Regions from separate parts of the Kitasatospora sp. NPDC058184 genome, predicted to be linked through region 2. Evidence: predicted binding sites of a transcription regulator. Region 2 holds the regulator's gene; each other region holds the start of a gene.
What was found. The regulator HrcA, encoded in region 2, represses chaperone genes, less so after heat shock. The targets are predictions, from matches to a motif close to TTNGCACTCNGNNNNNCNGAGTGCNAA.
Positions count from the first base shown of each region.

Region 1 (7,806 bases), on a different contig from region 2:
CGGCTTGTCGGCGATGACGGCCTCGGTGGTCAGGAACAGCGCCGCGATGGAGGCGGCGTTCTGCAGCGCGGAGCGGGTCACCTTGGCCGGGTCGATGATGCCCTCGGCGATCAGGTCGACGTAGGTGTTGGTGGCCGCGTTCAGGCCGTGACCGGCGGGGAGGTTGCGCACCTTCTCCACCACGACGCCACCCTCCAGGCCGGCGTTGGTCGCGATCTGCTTGATCGGGGCCTCCAGCGCGACCTTGACGATGTTGGCACCGGTGGCCTCGTCGCCCTCCAGCTCCAGCTTGTCGAAGGCGACACCGGCCTGCAGCAGGGCGACGCCACCACCGGCGACGATGCCCTCCTCGACGGCGGCCTTGGCGTTGCGGACGGCGTCCTCGATGCGGTGCTTGCGCTCCTTGAGCTCCACCTCGGTGGCCGCGCCGGCCTTGATGACGGCCACGCCGCCGGCCAGCTTGGCGAGGCGCTCCTGGAGCTTCTCGCGGTCGTAGTCCGAGTCGCTGTTCTCGATCTCGGCGCGGATCTGGTTCACGCGGCCCGCGACCTGCTCGCTGTCGCCGCCACCGTCGACGATGGTGGTCTCGTCCTTGGTGATGACCACCTTGCGGGCGGTGCCCAGCAGGTCGATGCCGGCGTTCTCCAGCTTGAGGCCGACCTCCTCGGAGATCACGGTGCCACCGGTGAGGATGGCGATGTCGCCGAGCATGGCCTTGCGGCGGTCACCGAAGCCCGGGGCCTTGACGGCGACGGACTTGAAGGTGCCACGGATCTTGTTCACGACCAGGGTCGACAGGGCCTCGCCCTCGACGTCCTCGGCGATGATGACCAGCGGCTTGCCGCTCTGCATGACCTTCTCCAGCAGCGGGAGCAGGTCCTTGACCGAGCCGATCTTGGAGTTGGCGATGAGGATGTACGGGTCCTCGAACGTCGCCTCCATCCGCTCCAGGTCGGTGGCGAAGTAGGCGGAGATGTAGCCCTTGTCGAAGCGCATGCCCTCGGTGAGCTCGAGCTCCAGACCGAAGGTGTTGCTCTCCTCGACGGTGATGACGCCTTCCTTGCCGACCTTGTCCATGGCCTCGGCGATGAGCTCGCCGATCTGGGTGTCAGCGGCGGAGATGGAGGCGGTGGAGGCGATCTGCTCCTTGGTCTCCACGTCCTTGGCCTGGGCCAGCAGCTGGTCGGAGACGGCCGCGACGGCCTTCTCGATGCCGCGCTTCAGGGCCATCGGGTTGGCGCCGGCGGCGACGTTGCGCAGACCCTCGCGAACCAGGGCCTGGGCGAGCACGGTGGCGGTGGTGGTGCCGTCACCCGCGACGTCGTCCGTCTTCTTGGCGACCTCCTTGACGAGCTCCGCACCGATCTTCTCGTACGGGTCCTCGAGCTCGATCTCCTTGGCGATGGAGACACCGTCGTTGGTGATCGTGGGGGCGCCCCACTTCTTCTCCAGCACGACGTTGCGGCCCTTGGGGCCGAGCGTGACCTTCACGGCGTCGGCGAGCTGGTTCATGCCACGCTCAAGGCCGCGGCGAGCTTCCTCATCAAAGGCGATGATCTTGGCCATCTGAAGTGGTCCTCCGGGACACGGTCGACTGCTCGGACCAAGGGGTGCCCGCGACGGACGGCCCTGGTGTGCGGGGGTCCATTCCCCTACCGCTCCCGGGGGCCTCACCGACCCGGTCCGCTGTCACTCTCACGCTGTGAGTGCTAACGCCAATGATTAGCACTCCGGGTGGTCGAGTGCAAGCCCAATCGACGATCCGCGAGCCGTCGCCGGAGCCCCGCCCGAGCCCCGGCGGAGCCGTGTCGGGGAACGCCGACGGGCCCGTACGACACGCGTCGCACGGGCCCGTCGAGAAGCGAGTGGTCACCAGCCGTAGGGCCGCGCCGAGCTCCTGGAGTCGGAAGGGGTCAGACCGCCGCGCGGACCATGTCCGCCTGCGGGCCCTTCTGTCCCTGGGAGATCTCGAACTCGACCCGCTGGCCCTCCTCGAGGGTGCGGTAGCCGTCCATCTGGATCGCGCTGTAGTGGACGAAGACGTCCGCACCACCGTCGACCGCGATGAAGCCGTAGCCCTTCTCCGCGTTGAACCACTTGACGGTGCCCTGAGCCATTCCGAACTCCCCTAGTGCTGTGCTGGCCCTTCACGTGCCCGCAGGTCGCGGGCCCGGGTTGGTTGAAGGCCGGCCCGGGGAACCCCCCCTGGGCGCAGCCGTGCACGCCGCAACCATCCGCGCGGAACGCCGGGCGGCCTCCGGTGAGCGGGTGATTGCGTCGACCGCCGCTGAATGTATCCGGATCGACGCCCTCTGCAACAGGGCCAACCGCCGGTAATTCCGCCAAGGCGTCAAGGGACAGGACGGATCGAATCGGAATAATCTCGGCATTCCACGCCGGACATAGCGGACGAATTACTCAAATGCCCGCGCGAATTCTGACATCTGCCTGACATGTTTCACGGTCCGCCCCCGGCGGCCGGACGCCCCCGGGCCGAGCACTGCGGGGGCCGAAAGGGAAACCCTGTTCCCAGCCGAGCCACACTCTACTCCGACTCGACCCGGAAATATTCCCGCCGGAATGCGAGCGGTCGCCCGCGCATACGGAGAACGGATTTCCGTACGCGCGGGCGACCGCGGGTTCTGCTTTGTCGGCTCAGCAGCCGCCGGCCACCGCCGGGATGATCGAGACGCTGGCGCCGTCCTTGATCTCGGTCGCCAGACCCTCGGCGAAGCGCACGTCGTCGTCGTTCACGTAGACGTTCACGAAGCGGCGCAGCTTGCCCGTGTCGTCCAGGACGCGGGCCGCGATGCCCGCGTGGTTCTTCTCCAGGTCGGCGACGACCTCGGCCAGGGTGGCACCCTCGGCGGTCACCTCGGCGGCGCCGTCGGTGTAGGTGCGCAGGATGGTGGGGATGCGGACGGTGGCGCTCATGACTCTCCTAGCGGGGGCGGGGCCTATCGGGTGGTTCAGGCGGACACGAGGCCGGCGGCGCGGAACGAGTCCAGCGTCGGGCGGATGACGGCGGTCATCCCGGAATCGGAGACGGCGTCCAGGGTCTTCAGCCCGTCGCCGGTGTTGATCGCGACGGTCTCCTTGGCCGGGTCCAGCTGCCCGGTCTCGACCAACTTCTTCAGCACGCCGACGGTCACCCCGCCCGCGGTCTCGGCGAAGATCCCCTCGGTCCGCGCCAGCAGCCGGATCGCCGCCACGACCTCGGCGTCCGTGACGTCCTCCACCGCGCCACCGGTACGGCGGGCGATGTCCAGCACGTACGGGCCGTCGGCCGGGTTGCCGATCGCCAGCGACTTGGCGATGGTGTCCGGCTTCACCGGCTTGATCACGTCCCGGCCGGCCTTGAACGCGGCCGACACCGGCGAGCAGCCCTCCGCCTGGGCGCCGAAGACCTTGTACGGCCGGTCCTCGACCAGGCCGAGCCTGATCAGCTCCTGGAGCCCCTTGTCGATCTTCGTCAGCTGCGAGCCCGAGGCGATCGGGATCACGATCTGCTCCGGCAGCCGCCAGCCGAGCTGCTCGCAGATCTCGTACGCCAGCGTCTTGGAGCCCTCGCCGTAGTACGGCCGCAGGTTCACGTTGACGAAGCCCCAGCCCTCGCCGGCCGGGTCGCCGATCAGCTCCGAGCAGAAGCGGTTCACGTCGTCGTAGTTGCCCTCGATGCCGACCAGCTCGCCGCCGTACACCCCGGCCATGACGACCTTGCCCTGCTCCAGGTCGTGCGGGATGAACACGCAGGACCGGAACCCGGCCCGGGCCGCCGCCGCACCCACCGCGCCGGCCAGGTTGCCGGTGGAGGAGCAGGACAGCGTGGTGTAGCCGAACGCCCGGGCCGCCTCGATCGCACACGCGACCACCCGGTCCTTGAACGAGTGCGTCGGGTTCCCGGAGTCGTCCTTGACGTGCAGCTGGGCGGTGAAACCGAGCTCCCGGCCCAGGTTGTCCGCCTTCACCAGCGGGGTCCACCCCGGGTTCAGGTTCGGCTTGGACGCCACGTCGGCCGGCACCGGCAGCAGCGGCGCGTACCGCCAGATGGAGGCCGGACCGGCCTCGATCCGCTTGCGCAACTCCTCGGCGCCCTCGCTGCCGAACTCGTAGGCGATCTCCAGCGGGCCGAAGCACTCCAGGCACGCGAAGCTGGGGCCGAGCGGGAAGCGGGTGCCGCACTCGCGACAGGACAGCGCGGCGGCCGGGCCGAGGTCGACGGAAACGGGTGCGGCAGTGTCGATAGCCATGATGGCGAGGCCTCTCTCCTCATCTTCCCCGTGGCGCGGTCGCGACACGGGACGGAATTGGCACCTGTCCCGCCGGGGCCTGTCGACAGACAGCCGCGCGAGAAGGTTGCCGGGACGTCAACGGGCCGTTCCCTCAGTCCCTCTGGATGAGCTTGTGAAATTGTGGTGGTGCTCAACGGAGACCCCGGCGTGCAAAGGTCCGACCGCTGTACGAAGACTGTATCCGAAGGCGTCAAACCTGAACGGGACCGTCCGCCAAGCGAGATGACCCGTCCCACCGACCTCGCCGAGGAGATCTCCGTGCCCGCCGAACCGACTCCCGCGCTCCTCCCGCAGGCGGCGTCCTGGCTGCGCCGCCGCTCCTGGAGCGCGGCCGACCGGCCGGTCCGCACCCTGCTCGACGCCAAGGAGCGCACCGGTCGCACGGTCAGCGTGGTCCTCCCCGCCCTGGACGAGGAGGCCACCGTCGGCGACATCGTCCGCACCATCCGCCGCGAGCTGATGGAACGCCTCCCGCTCGTCGACGAACTCGTCGTCGTCGACTCCGGCTCCACCGACGCCACCGCCGCCGTCGCCGCCGAGGCCGGCGCCCGGGTCGAGCACCGCGACGCCGTCCTGCCCCGGCTGCCCGCCGTCCCCGGCAAGGGCGAGGTGCTCTGGCGCTCACTGCTGGTCACCCACGGCGACATCGTCTGCTTCGTCGACGCCGACCTGCGCGAGTTCGACCCGGCCTTCGTCTCCGGCATCATCGGCCCGCTGCTCACCGACGAGTCCATCCAGCTGGTCAAGGCCATGTACGACCGCCCGCTGGAGTCGGAGGGCGCCGTCCTGCCAGCCGGCGGCGGCCGGGTCACCGAACTCGTCGCCCGCCCCCTGCTCAACCTCCACTGGCCGGAACTCGCCGGTTTCGTCCAGCCCCTCGGCGGCGAGTACGCGGCCCGCCGCTCACTGCTCGAACGGCTGCCCTTCCCCACCGGCTACGGCGTCGAACTCGGCCTGCTGGTCGACGCCCTGGAGCTGGCCGGCCTGGACGCCCTCGCCCAGGTGGACGTCGGCGTCCGGCACCACCGCCACCAGGACGGCCAGGCCCTCGGCCGGATGGCCGCCACCATCTACCGGACCGCCCTGGAACGCCTCGACCGCACCCACCGCCTCAAGGCCTCCGCCGACCTCGTCCACCCCCACCTCACCCAGTTCACCCGCGACCCGGAAACCCGCGCCTTCACCGCCCACACCCACCCGGTGACCGCCCTCGAACGCCCCCCGATCCACACCCTCCCCGAGTACGCCGCCCGCCATTAGGGCCTCTCTTCGACGGGCCGCACGGGTTTGCCACGCCGACCCCACGGCAACATGCCAACCATGGGCGATCTCACGACCAACCGTTCGAGCGTGACCGGCACCGCCCCCGTCCTGGTGGCGTCCAACCGGGGACCGGTGTCCTTCAGCACCGCCGACGACGGCACACTGACCCTGCGCCGCGGCGGCGGCGGCCTGGTCTCCGGCCTCTCCGCCATCGACGACCCGAACGCCGTCTGGGTCTGCGCCGCCCTCGACGACTCCGACCGCAGGGCCGCCGCCGAGGCACCCCACGGCCGCCTCGACCTGGCCGGCCACGAGGTCGGCGGCCAGGCCGTACGGATGCTGGACATCGACCCGCTGACCTTCGCCCGCGCCTACAACGGCGTCGCCAACTCCACCCTCTGGTTCGTCCACCACCTGCTCTACGCGACCCCCACCGCCCCCTCCTTCGACGCCGCCTTCCGCACCGAATGGGCCGCCTACCGGGCCTACAACGAGGCCTTCGCCGAAGCCCTCGCCGCCGAGGCCGCCCCGAACGCCGCCGTCCTCGTCCAGGACTACCACCTCTCCCTGGTCCCGGCCCTGCTCCGCGAAGCCCGCCCCGACCTGCGGATCGGCCACTTCTCGCACACCCCCTGGGCCCCGCCGGAGTACTACCGGATGCTGCCCGACGACGTCGCCCGGGCCGTCCTCACCGGCATCCTCGGCGCCGACCGGGCCGGCTTCCTGACCCAGCGCTGGGCCCGCGCCTTCGCCGCCTGCTGCGAGGACCTCCTCGGCGCGACCGTCGACCACGACGCGCTCACCGTCACCGTCGACGGCCGCACCACGGGCCTCGGCGTCCACGCCCTCGGCGCCGACGCCGACTTCCTGCGCGAGCGCGCCCACCGCCCCGACGTCGACGAACGCCTCGCCGCCCTCCGCGCGGCCGTCGGCGACCGCCGCACCATCGTCCGGGTCGACCGCACCGAGCTGAGCAAGAACATCGTCCGCGGCCTCCAGGCCTACCGGCACCTGCTCCGCACCCGCCCCGAGTGGCACGACCGGGTGGTGCACATCGCCTTCGCCTACCCGTCCCGCACCGACCTCGCCGAGTACCGCGCCTACACGGCCGCCGTCCAGCGGCTGGCCGAGGAGATCGACGCCGAGTTCGCCACCCCCGCCTGGCGGCCCCTGATCCTCCACGTCGACGACGACTTCCCGCGCTCCCTCGCCGCCTACCGGCTGGCCGACGTCGCCCTGGTCAACCCCATCCGCGACGGCATGAACCTGGTCGCCAAGGAGGTCCCGGTGGTCTCCGACCACGGCTGCGCCCTCGTCCTCTCCCGCGAGGCCGGCGCCCACGCCGAACTCAAGGACGACGCCCTCACCGTCAACCCCTACGACGTCATCGCCACCGCCGAGGCCCTCCACGCCGGCCTCACCATGAGCCCGGAGGAGCGCGCCGACCGCACCAAGCGCCTGGCGGCGGCGGCCACCGCGCTCCCCCCGCAGCAGTGGTTCCTGGACCAGCTCAACGCACTGTGAGCGCGTCCGCCAGGGCCCCCAACAGCTCCACCACGCCCTCCGGCCCGGCGACCACCAGGTCCGCCCGGTCGGCCAGCTCCCGCACCGGCGCGTCCCCCACCGCGCCGGCGCAGACCAGCACCCCGGCCACGCCTTCGCCGCGCAGCTCCTCCACCGCGGCGAAGGCCGCCACGTCCCCCAGGTCGTCCCCCGCGTAGAGCACCGACCGCGCCCCCCGCTCGCGCAGGAACCCGGTCAGCGCCGCCCCCTTGTCCACCCCCGGCGGCCGCAGCTCCAGCACCAGCCGCCCGGGCTCCACCACCAGCCCGTACCCGGCCGCCAGCTCCCCCACCGGCGCCCGCAGCAGCTCCAACGCCTCCTCCGGCGCCGCCGTCCGCCGGGTGTGCACGGCCACCGACCGCCCCTTGTCCTCCACCCACGTCCCCTCGGGCGCCCCCACCCGCTCCAGCACCCCCGGCAGCACCGCCCGCACCCGCGCCACCCCCGGATGCACCTCCGGCGCCGAGAGCTCCCCGCCCTCCCACCGCTCGGCCCCGTAGTGCCCCAGCACCACCACCCCCGGCAGGTCCGCGAACCCCCCGTACTCCACCGCCACCCCGGCCGGCCGCCCCGTCACCACCACGACGCCCCCCACCACCGGCGCCAGCCGCCGCAACACCCCCACCACCCCCGGATGCGCCCGCGCCCGCCCCGGATCCGCCACGATCGGCGCCAGCGTCCCGTCGAA
Region 1 is NZ_JBHVVE010000035.1:70,454-78,259, forward strand. Features, by position in the region: gene groL (chaperonin GroEL) at 1-1,566, opposite strand, end outside; gene ACFVXH_RS38815 (cold-shock protein) at 1,914-2,117, opposite strand; gene ACFVXH_RS38820 (MoaD/ThiS family protein) at 2,656-2,934, opposite strand; gene thrC (threonine synthase) at 2,970-4,250, opposite strand; SAM riboswitch class I at 4,267-4,403, opposite strand; gene ACFVXH_RS38830 (glucosyl-3-phosphoglycerate synthase) at 4,515-5,552, shown strand; gene ACFVXH_RS38835 (trehalose-6-phosphate synthase) at 5,613-7,079, shown strand; gene otsB (trehalose-phosphatase) at 7,066-7,806, opposite strand, start outside.
Region 1: a site for HrcA is predicted at 1,723-1,749, ahead of groL (chaperonin GroEL). Genes of this name have one in related genera too.

Region 2 (7,806 bases):
CGTCAGCGGGGCCCTGGTCCAGAGCACGCCGTCCTTCGCGGCGGCCAGCTCCTCGAAGCGGCCGCCCTCGACCGGGAAGGGGATGATCCGGTCGGCGATGCCGTCCAGGTCCACCCTGGTCACCGGCGCGGCGTCGGCGGCCGCCGCCTCGCCGTCCGCCTTCCGGGCCTTCGGCTCGTCCTCCTCCCCGCCGAGCGGGCGCCCGGCCCGCTGCGGCCCGAACGGGGAGGGCGTGTCGGCGGCCAGCGTGACCAGGTAGGGGCGGCAGCCGTTCGGGAAGGACAGGTCGAACACGTGCGCGTCGTAGACCGGGTCGAAGTTGCGCACCGACAGGAAGGCCAGGTAGCGGCCGTCCGCGGTGAAGGAGGGCGAGGTGTCCACGAAGCGCGGCTGGGTGACCTCGCCGACCGTCCGGGTCGCCAGGTCGGCCAGCACGATCTGGCGCAGCGAGTGCGGGCCCATCCCGCGCACCGGGCGCGACCAGGCCAGCCAGGCCGAGTCCGGGCTGAAGGCCGGGGTGCCGGGCTCGCCGTCGGCGCTGCGGTCCAGCTCGTGCACGGCGCCGTCGGCGAGCGTCACCAGCAGCACCCGGCCGTCGTGCGCGCCGAGCGCGGCCTGCTTGCCGTCCGGGGAGACCGTCAGCGCGTTGACCCGGCCGAGCCGCCCCGCGGCCAGCCGGCGGCGCTCGGCACCGTGCAGGTCGGGGGCGAACTCCAGGGCGTCCCCGCCCTCGGCGTCGGACACCCAGAGCACGCCCTGGGCGCCGTCCTCGCCGGGCACCACCCGGGCCAGCCGCCCGCGCACGCCCGGGGTCTCGTCCAGCACCCGGGCCGGGCCCTCGCGGTGGGTCAGCCAGTGCACACCGCCGCGCACCACCACGGCGCTGCCCCGGCCGGTGCGGTCGGGGGCGACGGAGTCCAGCCAGTGCGCGGCGGGCACCGGGCGGGGGCGGCGCCCGGCCCGCGGGCCGGCCAGCCGGACGTCCAGCCGGCGCGGCTCGGCACCCGCCAGGTCGTCCAGCAGCCAGAGGTCCCCGGCCCGGTGGAAGACCACCCGGGTGCCGTCGGTGCCGGCGCCCCGGGCGTAGAAGCCGTCCGGGTCGGTGCTGTGGCGGCGCAGGTCGGTGCCGTCCGGGCGGCTGGACCACAGCTCGCCGACGCCCTCGTGGTCGGACAGGAAGGCGATCCGGTCCCCGACCCACAGCGGGGAGTCCAGCTGCCCGTCCAGCTCCGCGTGGACCCGGGCGAACTCCTCCCGGCCGAGCCACAGCTTTCCGGCCCGCCCGCCCCGGTACCGCTTCCACCAGGCCGGATCGCGGCCGTTGACACTGCTCAGCAGCACCCGGTCACCACCCGGCTCGAAGGCGAGCCCGCCGACCGGCCCGTACGGCAGCCGCTGCGGCTCGCCGCCGTCCAGCGGCACGGCGTGCGCCCAGGTGCGGCGCAAGCTGGCCTCGCCGGCCCCGGTGGCGGCGATCGGACGGCCGTCGGCGGTCCAGCCCAGCACCCGGGTCTGGTGGCTGCCCCAGTGGGTGAGCCGGCGCGAGGGGCCGCCGTCCACCGGCACCACGTGCACCTCGGGGGCGCCGTCCCGGGTGGAGGTGAAGGCGAGGTGCCGCCCGTCCGGGGAGAACCTCGGGTGGTGGACCGGCAGGTGGTCCGCCGTCAGCCGCCAGGCCCGGCCGCCGTCCAGCGGGGCGAGCCAGAGGTCGTCCTCGGCGACGAAGGCGAGCAGGTCGCCGTGCAGGTGGGGATGGCGAAGGTAGGCGCCCGCCGAGGAGTTCGGGGAGGTGCTCTGGGAGTCCGTCACCCGGCCAGCCTAGGCAGGTACACGGACCGTCCGCGCCGTTTTTCCCAGACTCCCGGCACCGTCCGCGGGCGGCCGTGCCGCGGTCGCCGCCGGGGTGTACGGGGGCGCGCCGAGGGGCGCGCCGACGGCCTGCCGGGGGTGCGCCCGGGGTACTACGACCAGCGGCCGGTGCGCCCGAGCAGCAGCGCGCCGGCGGCCACCCCGGCGGTGGAGGTGCGCAGCACCGAGGGGCCCAGCCGGTACGGCCCGGCGCCCGCCCCGGCGAAGGCCGCCAGCTCCTCCGGGGAGACCCCGCCCTCCGGGCCGACCACCAGGACGATGTCCCCGCCCTCCGGCAGCACGGCGTGCGCCAGCGGTTCGGCGCCCTCCTCGTGCAGCACGGCGGCGAACGCGGCCCCCGCCAGGACGGGCGCCAGCTGCCGGGTGGTCATCGGCTCGCGGACCTCGGGGAAGCGCAGCCGGCGGGACTGCTTGCCCGCCTCCCGCGCGGTGGCCCGCCACTTGGCGAGCGCCTTGGCGCCGCGCTCGCCCTTCCACTGGGTGATGCAGCGCGAGGCGGCCCACGGGATCACCACGTCCACGCCGACCTCGGTCATGGTCTCCACGGCCAGCTCGCCGCGGTCGCCCTTGGGCAGCGCCTGGACGACGACGATCCGCGGCGCGGGCTCCGGCTCGCGGCGCACGGCGGCGACCCGCACGTCGATCGCGTCCTTGCCGAGCACCTCGGCGACCGTGCCGTCCACGCCGAGCCCCTGCCCGTCGGCCAGGGTCACCGCCTCGCCCGGCTCCAGCCGCTTCACCGCGGCCGCGTGCCGCCCCTCCGGGCCGTCCAGGCGCACCACGGCCCCGGGCGCGGCGGCGGCGATCCGCTCGGTCTCGACGACGAAGACGGGCGCGGTCATGACGGGGAACCTCTTTCGTGCGGAAGTGGGACGGACACGCGAAAGGGGTGCCGGGGTCATTGCCCCCCGGCACCCCTCCGCGGACGGCTACCGGCCGTTGAAGGCGTCCTTCAGCCGGGAGAAGAGGCCCTGCTGGCCCGGCGCGAACTGGCCGGACGGCCGCTCCTCGCCGCGCAGCACCGCGAGGCGGCGCAGCAGCTCCTCCTGCTCGGGGTCGAGCTTGCTGGGCGTCTTCACCTCGACGTGCACTATCAGGTCGCCACGGCCGCCGCCGCGCAGGTGGGTGATGCCCCGGCCGTGCAGCGGGATCGACTGGCCGGACTGGGTGCCGGGCCGGATGTCGACCTCCTCCAGGCCGTCCAGGGTCTGCAGCGGCACCTGGGTGCCGAGCGCGGCCGCCGTCATCGGGATGGTGACGGTGCAGTGCAGGTCGTCCCCGCGCCGCTGGAAGATCGTGTGGGTGGTCTCGGCGATCTCGACGTACAGGTCGCCGGCCGGGCCGCCGCCGGGGCCGACCTCGCCCTCGCCGGCCAGCTGGATCCGGGTGCCGTTGTCGACACCGGCCGGGATCTTGACGGTCAGCGTGCGGCGGGCGCGCACCCGGCCGTCGCCGGCGCACTCCGGGCACGGGGTCGGCACGACGGTGCCGAAGCCCTGGCACTGCGGGCAGGGGCGGGAGGTCATGACCTGGCCCAGGAAGGACCGGGTGACCTGGGAGACCTCGCCCTTGCCGCGGCACATGTCACAGGTCTGCGCCGAGGTGCCGGGGGCCGCGCCCTCGCCGCTGCACGTGGTGCAGGTGACGGCGGTGTCGACCTGGAGCTCCTTGGTGGTGCCGAAAGCAGCCTCCTCCAGGGTGATCTCCAGCCGGATCATGGCGTCCTGGCCCCGGCGGGTGCGCGAGCGCGGGCCGCGCTGGCCGGCCGCGGCGCCGAAGAAGGCGTCCATGATGTCGGAGAAGCCGAAGCCCGCCGCGCCGGCACCGAAGCCGCCCGCGCCGCCGCCCGGGGACAGCGGGTCCCCGCCGAGGTCGTAGACCTGGCGCTTCTGCGGATCGGAGAGCACCTCGTAAGCGGCGTTGATCTCCTTGAACCGCTCCTGCGTCTTCGGGTCCGGGTTGACGTCCGGGTGCAGTTCGCGCGCCAGGCGCCGGAACGCCTTCTTGATCTCGTCCTGCCCCGCATCCCGTCGGACGCCGAGTACCGCGTAGTAGTCCGTGGCCACCAAATGCTCCGCTTGTTCCGCCTGTAGTAGTGCTGCGACTGGTCACCGCCGTCGGATTTCCGACGGCGGCCTTTGCTAGGACTCGGCCAGGATCTGGCCCACGTACCGCGCCACCGCTCGCACCGCCCCCATTGTGCCCGGGTAGTCCATCCGGGTCGGACCGATCACACCCAGTTTCGCCACGCTCTCGTCGCCCGAACCGTAGCCGACCGAGACGATGGACGTGGAAGTCAGCCCCTCGTAGGTGTTCTCCCGCCCGATCCGGACCGTCATCGCGGCGTCCGCGGTCTCACCCAGGAGGCGGAGCAGGACGACCTGCTCCTCCAGGGCCTCCAGCACCGGCTGGATGCTGAGCGGGAAGTCGTGCCCGAAGCGGGTCAGGTTGGCCGTGCCGGCCAGCATGATCCGCTCCTCGTTCTGCTCGGCGAGCGTCTCGAACAGGGTCGCCAGGACCGTGCTGACGGTCGGCCGCTCGGCCGGTTCGAACTGCGCCGGCAGCTCCTCCAGCAGCCCCGGGACCTCCGGGAGGCGCCGGCCGGCGGCCCTCGCGTTGATCCGGGCCCGCAGGTCCGCCAGCACCGTCTCGCCGACCGGGCCCGGGCAGTCGACCATCCGCTGCTCGACCCGGCCGGTGTTGGTGATCAGCACCAGCATCACCTTGGCCGGGGCCAGCGCCACCAGCTCGATGTGCCGGACGGTGGAGCGCGTCAGCGAGGGGTACTGCACCACCGCGACCTGCCGGGTCAGCTGGGCGAGCAGCCGCACGGTGCGCGCGACCACGTCGTCCAGGTCGACCGCGCCGTCCAGGAAGTGCCGGATGGCCCGGCGCTCGGGGGCGCTCATCGGCTTGATCTCGGCGAGCTTGTCGACGAAGAGGCGGTACCCCTTGTCGGTCGGGATGCGGCCGGCGCTGGTGTGCGGCTGGTGGATGTAGCCCTCCTCCTCCAGCGCCGCCATGTCGTTGCGGACGGTCGCCGGCGAGACCCCGAGGTTGTGCCGTTCCACCAGGGCCTTGGAGCCGACCGGCTCCTCGGTGCCCACGTAGTCCTGCACGATCGCGCGGAGCACGGCGAGCTTGCGTTCGTCCAGCTGGCGGACCTCACCGGCCATGGGGCACGCACCTCCGTCTTCGCACGTTGTCCGACTGTGTCCCTTGCTGCTGCGGGCCGCTCCGAAGACCCTTGCCCTGGCACTCTGAACACGCGAGTGCCAAAACCGTACCTGCCAGTGTAAGGCCCGGGTCCTACGGCAGGAACGGCCGGACCGGGGTGATCCTCCCCGCAGTTCCGCTCACGGCCCGCGGGGCCCCGGCGGTTCGATCCTCCCGGCGCCGGGGTGGTGCCGAGAGGCCGTCCGGGTGGCAGCATCGAAAGCGACGGCGAATGGAGGAGCAAGCGATGTCGAGCTCGGGCCAGCACACCCGTTTCGCGCCGGACCGCGGCCTGACCGGCCGCATGGTCGCGACGATGTTCGTGATCGGGCTGCTGTACGTCGGTTTCACCGGCCTGCTGATCGCGCTGCTGCGCGGCGCCTGGCCACTGATCGTCCTGATCTCCGGCGGGCTGTTCGTGGCCCAGTTCTGGTTCAGCGACAAGATCACCGAACGGGCGATGGGCGCCCGCCAGGTGTCCCCGGAGCAGTTCCCCCAGCTGCACGGCACCATCGACCGGCTCTGCGCCCTGGCCGACATGCCCAAACCCCGCGTGGCGGTCGCCGACAACGACATGCCGAACGCCTTCGCCACCGGCCGCAACCCGCAGAACGCGGTGGTCTGCGTGACCACCGGGCTGCTGCGCCGGCTGGAGCCCGAGGAACTGGAGGGCGTCCTCGCCCACGAGCTGTCGCACGTCGCCCACCGGGACGTCGCGGTGATGACGATCGCCGGCTTCCTCGGCGTCCTCGCCGGGGCGATGACCCGGATCGCGATGTACGGCGGGTTCATGGGCGGCGGGCGCAACAACAACGACCAGAACGCGGCCGTGCTGGCGCTGATCATCCCGCTGGTGTCGGTCGTCGTCTACGCGATCAGCTTCCTGCTCACCCGGCTGCTGTCCCGCTACCGCGAACTCGCCGCCGACCGGGCCGCCGCCCAGCTCACCGGGCATCCCAGCGCCCTCGCCTCGGCGCTCACCAAGGTGACCGGGCAGATCGCGGCCATCCCCAGCAAGGACCTGCGCCAGGCCCAGCCGTACAACGCCTTCTACTTCGCCCCCGCGCTGAGCGCCCGGGAGGCCGCCTCGCAGCTGTTCTCCACCCACCCGAGCCTGGAGAAGCGGCTGGAGCAGCTGGCGAAGATCTCCGAGCAGCTCGGCCGCTGAGTCTCAGTTTTCGACCCGAGAGGACCGCCGTGGGAATCCTGGACGCCCTGTTCGGCCGCACCAAGCCCGTCAAGCCCGACCTCGACCAGCTGTTCGGCGTGCCGTCCGCCGCGCTCACCCTGGAGGCCGGGGCCGGGTTCACCCCCACCGGGCTCGGCTCGGTCTGCTTCGCGGCCGTCGAGGGCGCCGCCTTCGTCCAGGTCCAGCAGCAGGTCCGGGCGCTGCTGGACGCCGACACCGAGCGCGGCGGCGTCCCCGTGGAGGCCTCCAAGGACGGCTACGGCTATTCCTGGCTGCTCGCCCGGCACCGCCCCGAGGAACTGCCCGAACTGGTCAACGACCTGCACGCGGTCAACAGCGAACTGGAGGCGAACGGCTTCGGGCCGCAGCTGCTCTGCTCGCTCGTCGGCTTCCGCGACCCGGACGGGCGGTCGCTGGCCCTCGTCTACCTCTACAAGCGGGGGACGTTCTACCCCTTCGCCCCGATGCCCGGCGGCGGGGAGCGGCGCGACAGTCCGCTGGAACTGCAGGTCAACGCGATGCTGGGGAACGACCTGCGGCTGGAGAAGGACCTGAGCCGCTGGTTCCCGGTCTGGGGCGCGCCGGGCCTCTGACGCGCCGTCCGCCCTCCCTATGATCACCCGTATGCGCAGCCGCCAGTACGGACCCGACCTGACCCCGCCGTGGAAGAAGCAGGCCCCCGCCCCGGAGGTGCCCGCCGAGCGGGACCTGGTGGTCGAGGAGGCGGCGACCGGCTATTGCGGGGCCGTGGTGCGCTGCGAGAAGACCGCCGAAGGCTTCACCGTCACCCTGGAGGACCGGTTCGGCAAGCACCGGGTGTTCCCCCTGGTGCCGCGCGGCTTCCTGCTGGAGGGCCGGGTCGTCACCCTGGTCCGCCCGGCCGGCCCGGCCCCCGCCCGCACCCCGGGCCGCACCGCCTCCGGCTCCGTCGCCGTCCCCGGCGCCCGCGCCCGGGTCGCCCGCGAGTCCCGCATCTACGTCGAGGGCCGGCACGACGCGGAGCTGGTCGAACGGGTCTGGGGCGACGACCTGCGGATCGAGGGCGTGGTCGTCGAGTACCTGCGCGGCATCGACGACCTGCCCGCGATCGTCGCCGACTTCGCCCCCGGCCCCGGCCGCCGCCTCGGCGTCCTGGTCGACCACCTGCTCCCGGGCACGAAGGAGCACCGCATCGCCGCCCGGGTCACCGGCGACTCGGTGCTGGTCGTCGGCCACCCCTACATCGACATCTGGCAGGCCGTGAAGCCCTCCTCCGTCGGCATCCCCGCCTGGCCCGCCGTCCCTCGGGCCGAGGACTGGAAGGAGGGCACCTGCCGCCGCCTCGGCTGGCCGGTGGACACCCCCGCGGCCTGGAAGCACATCCTCTCGAAGGTCGACTCCTACAAGGACCTGGAGCCCGAACTCCTGGGCCGGGTCGAGGAACTGATCGACTTCACGGCCCTGCCGGAGTGACGGCGGGGAAAGTCGGCAGTCACCAGACTCACACCCATCGGATCCACAGGAACGGCCTCGCCGAAGAGGCTGGTCCGCTC
Region 2 is NZ_JBHVVE010000013.1:122,352-130,157, forward strand. Features, by position in the region: gene ACFVXH_RS24230 (PDZ domain-containing protein) at 1-1,809, opposite strand, end outside; gene ACFVXH_RS24235 (16S rRNA (uracil(1498)-N(3))-methyltransferase) at 1,962-2,711, opposite strand; gene dnaJ (molecular chaperone DnaJ) at 2,799-3,935, opposite strand; gene hrcA (heat-inducible transcriptional repressor HrcA) at 4,011-5,045, opposite strand; gene htpX (zinc metalloprotease HtpX) at 5,333-6,253, shown strand; gene ACFVXH_RS24255 (hypothetical protein) at 6,283-6,867, shown strand; gene ACFVXH_RS24260 (DUF3097 domain-containing protein) at 6,899-7,726, shown strand.

Region 3 (7,806 bases), on a different contig from region 2:
AGCGCCAGCGGGTGGACGTAGGCGAGCAGCGCGTCGATCGCCGGGTTCTCGCCGCGCACCGCGGCCGCGACCAGTTCGCCCACCAGCGGCGAGCCGCCCGTGCCGAGCACCGGCCGGCGGCCCGGCCCGGTCCCACCGGCGGAACCGCCGGGTTCGGCGTACGACGGACCGTGGCCCGGACCGGAGGGCTCGGCCTCCACCGGGTCCGCCTGGCCGGTCGCACCGGCGACGTCGTCGCGCATCGGTCCATGGTGCCTGGTCGAGCGGGAAAACGCGGCACCGCGTCCGGAGTTGTGCACCGGAACGTTATGCGCTGCGGCACCGTCCGGCGTCCCGCGCACCACCGGCCCCTCCTGCACCGTGCCGCCTCCCGCCCCGCCGCCGTCGGCGGTCCCGTCCGTCGCGCCGTCCGCCGAGTGTCCTGCGGCTGCGTGATTCGCCGCAGTGCCTGTCCGCTGGTCCCCGAGGTGCTCCACTCCTCCATGGTGCAACCTCGGGACCGTAACGTCACACGCCCGTGCGGCGCCCGCTCCGGGAACCTCCGGCGGCACGCCGCAACCGGCGGCGCCGCCGGTGGTCAGCGGACCAGGCCCCAGCGGAAGCCCAGCGCCACCGCGTGCGCCCGGTCGGAGGCCCCGAGCTTCTTGAACAGCCGTCGGGCGTGGGTCTTCACGGTGTCCTCGGAGAGGAACAGCTCGCGGCCGATCTCGGCGTTGCTGCGGCCGTGGCTCATGCCCTCCAGCACCTGGATCTCACGCGCCGTCAGGGTGGGCGCCGCGCCCATGTCGGGGCTGCGCAGCCGGCGGGGGGCGAGCCGCCAGGTCGGGTCGGCGAGGGCCTGGGTGACGGTGGCCCGCAGCTCGGCGCGCGAGGCGTCCTTGTGCAGGTACCCGCGGGCACCCGCGGCCACCGCGAGCGCGACCCCGTCGAGGTCCTCGGCGACGGTGAGCATGATGATCCGCGCGCCCGGGTCGGCGGACAGCAGCCGCCGGACCGTCTCGACCCCGCCGAGGCCGGGCATCCGGACGTCCATCAGAACGAGATCGGAGCGGTCGGCCACCCAGCGGCGGAGGACCTCCTCCCCGTTCGTCGCGGTGGTGACCCGGTCCACACCGGGTACGGTCGCGACCGCGCGGCGAAGCGCCTCGCGGGCGAGCGGGGAATCGTCGCAAACGAGAACGGAAGTCATGACCGTCGTCCTCCGCAGCTGATCCGCGTCACGTTGAGCCTCCTGGCTGGTACGAACCTCTACGACACGGCCGATCGGCGACGGACTCCGCGGTGATCGCCCCAACCTGCCCGCGATCGTTCCCGACGTCCGGCGCCCGCTAACCGCCTCCGCACTTCCAACGACCGTCACTCGAATGAGTTACGGCCTTCGGGGCCATCTCCACCACTGTACGTGGCCAACCCATTACCGATCAGCCGCATCGCGGTGCACACGCCGCTCTTTTGCGCAGCTCGCGCGCGGTCGGCGTACGACCCGCACATCGATTCGGCACCCCGCGCGCCCGTCGACCACCCGATTGCCACGTCCGCGCCCGCTGGAGCCCCTTGCCCACTATGCCCGTTTTTATAGCTTTCGTATGGTCATTGACTGTTGTGCCAGTGTGTGGGTGACTTGTCCATGGAGTTGCCTTAAGTCATATTTCCAGGTGTCCACACCAGTGCATCGAAGCCCCGCCGCACCGCTCGGCAGCAGCCCCGCCGAACGCCCGGCCGACGGCCGACAGCCTCTGAAGGGAATGAGCCATGGCAGATTTCTCCCGCCTCCCCGGTCCCAACGCGGACCTCTGGGACTGGCAGCTCTCCGCAGCCTGCCGTGGCGTGGACAGCTCGCTCTTCTTCCACCCCGAGGGCGAGCGCGGGGCGGCGCGCAGTTCGCGCGAGGCCAGCGCCAAGGAGGTCTGCATGCGCTGCCCGGTGATCGCCGAGTGCGCGGCGCACGCGCTGGCGGTCCGCGAGCCGTACGGCGTGTGGGGCGGGATGACGGAGGACGAACGCGAGGAGATGCTGGGGCGCTCGCGACACCGATTGGTCGAGGTTCCGCTGGCCCCGCCGGCGGTCGCCCAGCGGTAGACCCGTCTCCTTGAGCGCCGTGAAGAAACGTTTCTTCGCGGCGCTTCAGTCTTCTGGCTCACCGTACGTACCGGACCCCGACGGTCCCGTCACCCACCGTCAGCGGTCGGCGGCCGCCCCCGCCAGCCGCTCCAGCATCAGCGCCACGGCCGGCACCTCGGCCAGGTCCGGGAGGGTCAGCGCGACCACCTGGCGCACCGCGGGCGCCCCGGAGGCCGTCCGCACCGGCACCGTCGACACGCCGTCAGGACGCACCGACCGCAGCGCCAGCCGGGGCAGCACCGCCACCCCGAGACCGGCCGCCACCAGGCCGACCACCGCCGGGTAGTCGTCCGTCGCGAAGTCGATCCGCGGCTCGAAGCCCGCCCCGGTGCACAGCTCCACCAGGTGCCCCCGGCACTGCGGGCAGCCGGCGATCCACTGCTCCTCCGCCAGCTCGGCCAGCCCCACCGCCCCGCCCCGCCCGGCCAGCGGGTGGGCGGCCGGCAGCACGCCCACCAGCGGGTCGTCCAGCAGCGGGGTGACCACCAGGTCGGACCAGTCGGTCCCGGCGGTCAGCTGCTGCGCCTCCAGGTTGGCCTCGGCCCGGGCCTCGCGCGGCGTGCCGTGGGCGGGCGCCGGGAGCGCGACGGCGCCGTCGGACTGCGGGTAGCGGAAGGCCAGCGCGATCTCGCACTCGCCGCCGCGCAGCATCGCCAGCGACTCCGGCGGCTCGGCCTCGACCAGCGACACGCGCACCCCCGGATGGCTGTCCCGCAGGCGGGCGACCGCGGGCGGCACCAGGGTGGAGCTCGCGGTCGGGAAGGAGACCAGCCGCACCCGTCCGGCCCGCAGCCCGGCGATCGCGGCCACCTCCTCCTCGGCGGCGGAGAGCCCGGCCAGGATTCCGGTGGCATGCTTGAGCAGGACCCGGCCGGCCTCGCTGAGCTGCATCCCGCGGCCCGAGCGGACCACCAGCGGGGTGTCCACCGACTTCTCCAGGGCCTTCATCTGCTGACTGATGGCGGGCTGCGTACACCCCAGCTCGCGGGCGGCGGCGGAGAAGGAGCCGGTGCGGGCGACGGCACGCAGAACGCGCAGATGGCGGGCCTCGATCATGCCTTAGTTATAAGGCAATCTTTGCATTCTGCAAAATTCTGCTGATAGTTGAAGCCTCAAGCGGAACCTCGGACGGAACGCCGGAGGCCCGGCCCGCCCCCCGGGGGGAGCGGACCGGGCCTCCGGTCAGGCGTCGGAGCCTCAGTGCGAGTGGCCGTGGCCGTGGCCGTGACCGTTGTCGGCCTCCTCCTCCTTCTTCTCCACCACGAGGGTCTCGGTGGTGAGAAGCAGGGAGGCGATCGAGGCGGCGTTCTCCAGGGCGGAGCGGGTGACCTTGACCGGGTCGATGACGCCGGCCTTCACCAGGTCGCCGTACTCGCCGGTGGCGGCGTTGTAGCCCTGGCCGATCTCCAGCTCGGCGACCTTGGAGGTGATGACGTAGCCCTCCAGGCCGGCGTTCTGGGCGATCCAGCGCAGCGGCTCGTGCAGCGCCTTGCGGACCACGGCGACACCGGTGGCCTCGTCACCCGACAGGCCCAGGCCCTCGTCCAGCACCTTGGCGGCGTGGACCAGGGAGGCGCCACCGCCGGCGACGATGCCCTCCTCGACCGCGGCGCGGGTCGCCGAGATGGCGTCCTCCAGGCGGTGCTTGCGCTCCTTCAGCTCCACCTCGGTGGCGGCGCCGACCTTGATGACGCAGACGCCGCCGGCCAGCTTGGCCAGGCGCTCCTGCAGCTTCTCGCGGTCCCAGTCGGAGTCGGTCGCGGCGATCTCGCCCTTGATCTGGGCGACGCGGCCGGCGACGGCCTCGGAGTCACCGGCACCGTCGACGACCGTGGTCTCGTCCTTGGTGATGGTCACGCGGCGGGCGGTGCCCAGCACGTCCAGGCCGACCTGGTCGAGCTTGAGGCCGACCTCCTCGGAGATGACCTGGCCACCGGTCAGGACGGCCAGGTCGCCGAGGATCGCCTTGCGGCGGTCGCCGAAGCCCGGGGCCTTGACGGCGACGGCGTTGAAGGTGCCACGGATCTTGTTCACGACCAGGGTCGACAGCGCCTCGCCGTCGACGTCCTCGGCGATGATCAGCAGCGGCTTGGAGGCACCGCCCTGGAGGATCTTCTCCAGCAGCGGCAGCAGCTCCTGGATGGAGGAGATCTTGCCCTGGTTGATCAGGATGTACGGGTCCTCGAGGACCGCTTCCTGGCGCTCGGCGTCGGTGACGAAGTACGGCGACAGGTAGCCCTTGTCGAACTGCATGCCCTCGGTGAAGTCCAGCTCCACGCCGAAGGTGTTCGACTCCTCGACGGTGATGACACCGTCCTTGCCGACCTTGTCGATCGCCTCGGCGATCAGCTCGCCGACCTGGGTGTCCTGCGCGGAGAGGGAGGCGACGGCGGCGACGTCGTCCTTGCCCTCGATCTCGCGGGCGACGGACAGCAGGTGCTCGGAGACCGCGGCGACGGCCTTGTCGATGCCCTTCTTCAGGGCGGCCGGGCCGGCACCGGCGGCGACGTTGCGCAGACCCTCGTTGACCAGGGCCTGGGCCAGCACGGTGGCGGTCGTGGTGCCGTCACCCGCGACGTCGTTGGTCTTGGTGGCGACCTCCTTGACGAGCTGCGCGCCAAGGTTCTCGTACGGGTCGTCCAGCTCGACCTCGCGGGCGATGGTGACACCGTCGTTGGTGATGGTCGGGGCGCCGAACTTCTTGTCGATGACGACGTTGCGGCCCTTGGGGCCGATGGTCACCTTGACGGTGTCGGCCAGCTTGTTGACACCGCGCTCCAGCGAGCGGCGGGCGTCCTCGTCGAACTGCAGGATCTTCGCCATGTTCCCTATTCCCTCGGGGCTGCGGCCGGCCCACCGGCCGCCGAACTACGTGAACCAACAACCACGCCCCGGGCCCCTGTCACTGGGACACGGATCCGGGGCGGGTCGGTACGTCTTACTTCTCGATGACCGCGAGAACGTCGCGGGCCGAGAGGACGAGGTACTCCTCGCCCTTGTACTTCACCTCGGTGCCGCCGTACTTCGAGTACAGGACGATGTCGCCGACGGCGAGGTCGAGCGGCAGACGCTGACCGTCCTCGAAGCGGCCCGGGCCGACGGCCAGGACGACGCCCTCCTGGGGCTTCTCCTTGGCGGTGTCCGGGATAACCAGGCCGGAGGCCGTGGTGGTCTCGGCGTCGAGCGGCTGGACCACGATGCGGTCCTCGAGCGGCTTGATGGCAACCTTGCTGCTGGTGGTCACGTCCGAGCTCCCCTTCGGAGATTACGGGGTTTTCTAACGGGTAGGGGCGATCCTGCGGGCCTGCCGTCGCGGGGGTCAGACACACGTCGTCGCGTTAGCACTCCCCTAGTGGTGAGTGCCAAGGATGACCATAGGGCCGTGTTAGCACTCAGTCAACCAGAGTGCCAACGGCGAGTCCCGGAAGTCCCCGGTTCGCGAATGAGTAGCCGTACTCATGTACGACCGGGCCCGGCCCCGCCAGACTCCTGCCATGACCTCGACCCCGGTGCGCATCGGCCCGTCCCGGCCCAAGGACGCCGCCCTCGCCCTGCTGTCGCTGCCCCTGCTGGGGGGCGTGCTGCCGTTCGTCGCCTTCCTCCTCGTCGCCTGCCTCGGCACCATCCCCGGCTACGGGGACGACGGGGACGGGCGCGGGTGGGCCTTCCTGGGCATCGGGATGCTGGCCGCCCCGGTGGTCGCCCTGGCGGCGGGCCTCGTGGTGGCATTCCGCAGCCGGCGGTCCGGCTACCGGCTCCTCCCGGTCGCCGCCGGGCTCGCCCCATTCGCGCTGCCGGCGGTCCTCTCCTCGGGCGTGCTGTGGCGGTGAACCGGCTGCCGCTCGCCGACCCGCTGCGCCCGGTCGGCCGTCCGACGGACCTGCTGCTCGCGCTGCTGACGGTCCTGGGGGCCGCCTCGCTGCTGGGGTTCGGCTGGATCGCGGCCTTCCTGGCCGCGCTCGCGCTGGAGGCCCACCCCGCGATCGGCGGCTGGGCGGCCCGGGGCGCCGCGACCGCGCTGCTGCTCGTCCCGGTCGTGACGGTGGCCCGGTACACCCACCGGCGGGGCTACCGGATCACCCCGGTCGCCGCCGCGGTCAGCCCCGCCCTGCTGACCGCCCTCGCCAGCGCGGGGTGGCTCCGGTGAGCCGGCCCCACGGCGCGCCCGGGCGGCCGCCGGTCCACTGGGCGCCGGACCTGGTGCTCGCCGCGGTGGTGCTCGCCGGGGCCGTCGCGGCGGCGTCCGTCGGGTCGTTCGTGCTCAACTGGCTGAAGCTGCTCGCCCTGTACGGCCCCGGGGTGGAGGCCCTGGACGTCTTCGGCGTCGTGGTGATGCTCGTCCTGCTGGCACTGACCGGCCTCGGCACCCGGCGGCTCGGGTACCGGATCACGCCGTACGCCGCGCTGGCGGCCGCGCCGCTGATGCCGCTGGTGTTCTGGCTGACCTCCGACGTCCCCGTCATCGGCCGGTGAACGCCGCGCGGCCGCTCCGGCCGACCGGCCACCCGGCCGACCCGCGAGAATGGCCCCGTGGACACCGAGAACCTCCAGCCGCTGCTGACCCCCGAGGGCCAGGCCCTGCTCGCCGAGCTGCGCGAGTTCACCCCCGAGGAGGAGCTCGCGCTGGCGACCCGCCTGCGGCGGGAGCACCCGGCGGAGCTGGTGTCGGCCGCGTTCGGGCAGGCGCGGCTGCGGCAGCGGGCGCGGGCGAAGTTCGGGGCGGACGCCGACCTGATGTACTTCACGCCCAACGGGGTCGAGCAGTCCACCCGGCGCAGCGTGGCCGAGTGGCGGGCCCGGCGGTTCGCCGACCTGGGCGTACGGCGGCTGGCGGACCTGTGCTGCGGCATCGGCGGGGACGTGCTGGCGCTGGCCCGGGCCGGCATCGAGGTGCTGGCCGTCGACAGGGACCCGGCGGCCTGCGCCGCCACCGCGGCCAACGCGGCCGCGCTGGGCCTGGCCGACCTGGTCGAGGTGCGCTGCGCGGACGTCGCCGAGGTGGACGTCACCGGCTACGACGCGGTGTTCACCGACCCGGCCCGGCGCACCGCGCGCGGCCGGGTGTTCGACCCGGAGGCGTACGCCCCGCCGCTCTCCTGGGCGATCGAGGCCGGCCGGCGGACCCCGATCGGCGCGCTGAAGGTCGCGCCGGGCATCCCGCACGAGGCCGTGCCGGAGGACGCCGAGGCCGAGTGGGTCTCGGACCACGGCGACGTCAAGGAGGCGGTGCTCTGGTTCGGAACCAGGGCCACCAGCCCGCACCGCGCCACCCTGCTGCCGCACGGCGCCAGCCTGACCGGCGGCGACCTGCCCGACCCGCCGGCCGGCCCGGTCGGGCGCTACCTGTACGAGCCGGACGGCGCGGTGATCCGGGCCCACCTGGTGGCCGAGGTGGCCGGGCAGGTGGGCGGCCGGCTGATCGACCCGAAGATCGCCTACCTGACCTCGGACGAGCTGGTCGCGACGCCGTACGCGCACGCCTTCGAGCTCACCGACGTGCTCCCGTTCAACATCAAGAAGCTGAAGGCGCTGCTGCGCGAGCGGGCGGTCGGCACGGTGGTGATCAAGAAGCGCGGGATGGCGATCACCCCGGAGGAGCTGCGCCGCCAGCTCAAGCCCTCCGGGCCGAACACCGTCACGGTGATCCTCAGCCGCACCGACAACGGGCCGCTGATGATGCTGGGG
Region 3 is NZ_JBHVVE010000023.1:88,509-96,314, reverse strand. Features, by position in the region: gene shbA (RNA polymerase sigma factor ShbA) at 1-242, opposite strand, end outside; gene ACFVXH_RS32980 (response regulator transcription factor) at 578-1,189, opposite strand; gene ACFVXH_RS32975 (WhiB family transcriptional regulator) at 1,753-2,079, shown strand; gene ACFVXH_RS32970 (LysR family transcriptional regulator) at 2,179-3,177, opposite strand; gene groL (chaperonin GroEL) at 3,319-4,944, opposite strand; gene groES (co-chaperone GroES) at 5,060-5,365, opposite strand; gene ACFVXH_RS32955 (hypothetical protein) at 5,616-5,951, shown strand; gene ACFVXH_RS32950 (hypothetical protein) at 5,948-6,268, shown strand; gene ACFVXH_RS32945 (hypothetical protein) at 6,265-6,594, shown strand; gene ACFVXH_RS32940 (methyltransferase domain-containing protein) at 6,652-7,806, shown strand, end outside.
Region 3: a site for HrcA is predicted at 5,507-5,533, ahead of groES (co-chaperone GroES). Genes of this name have one in related genera too.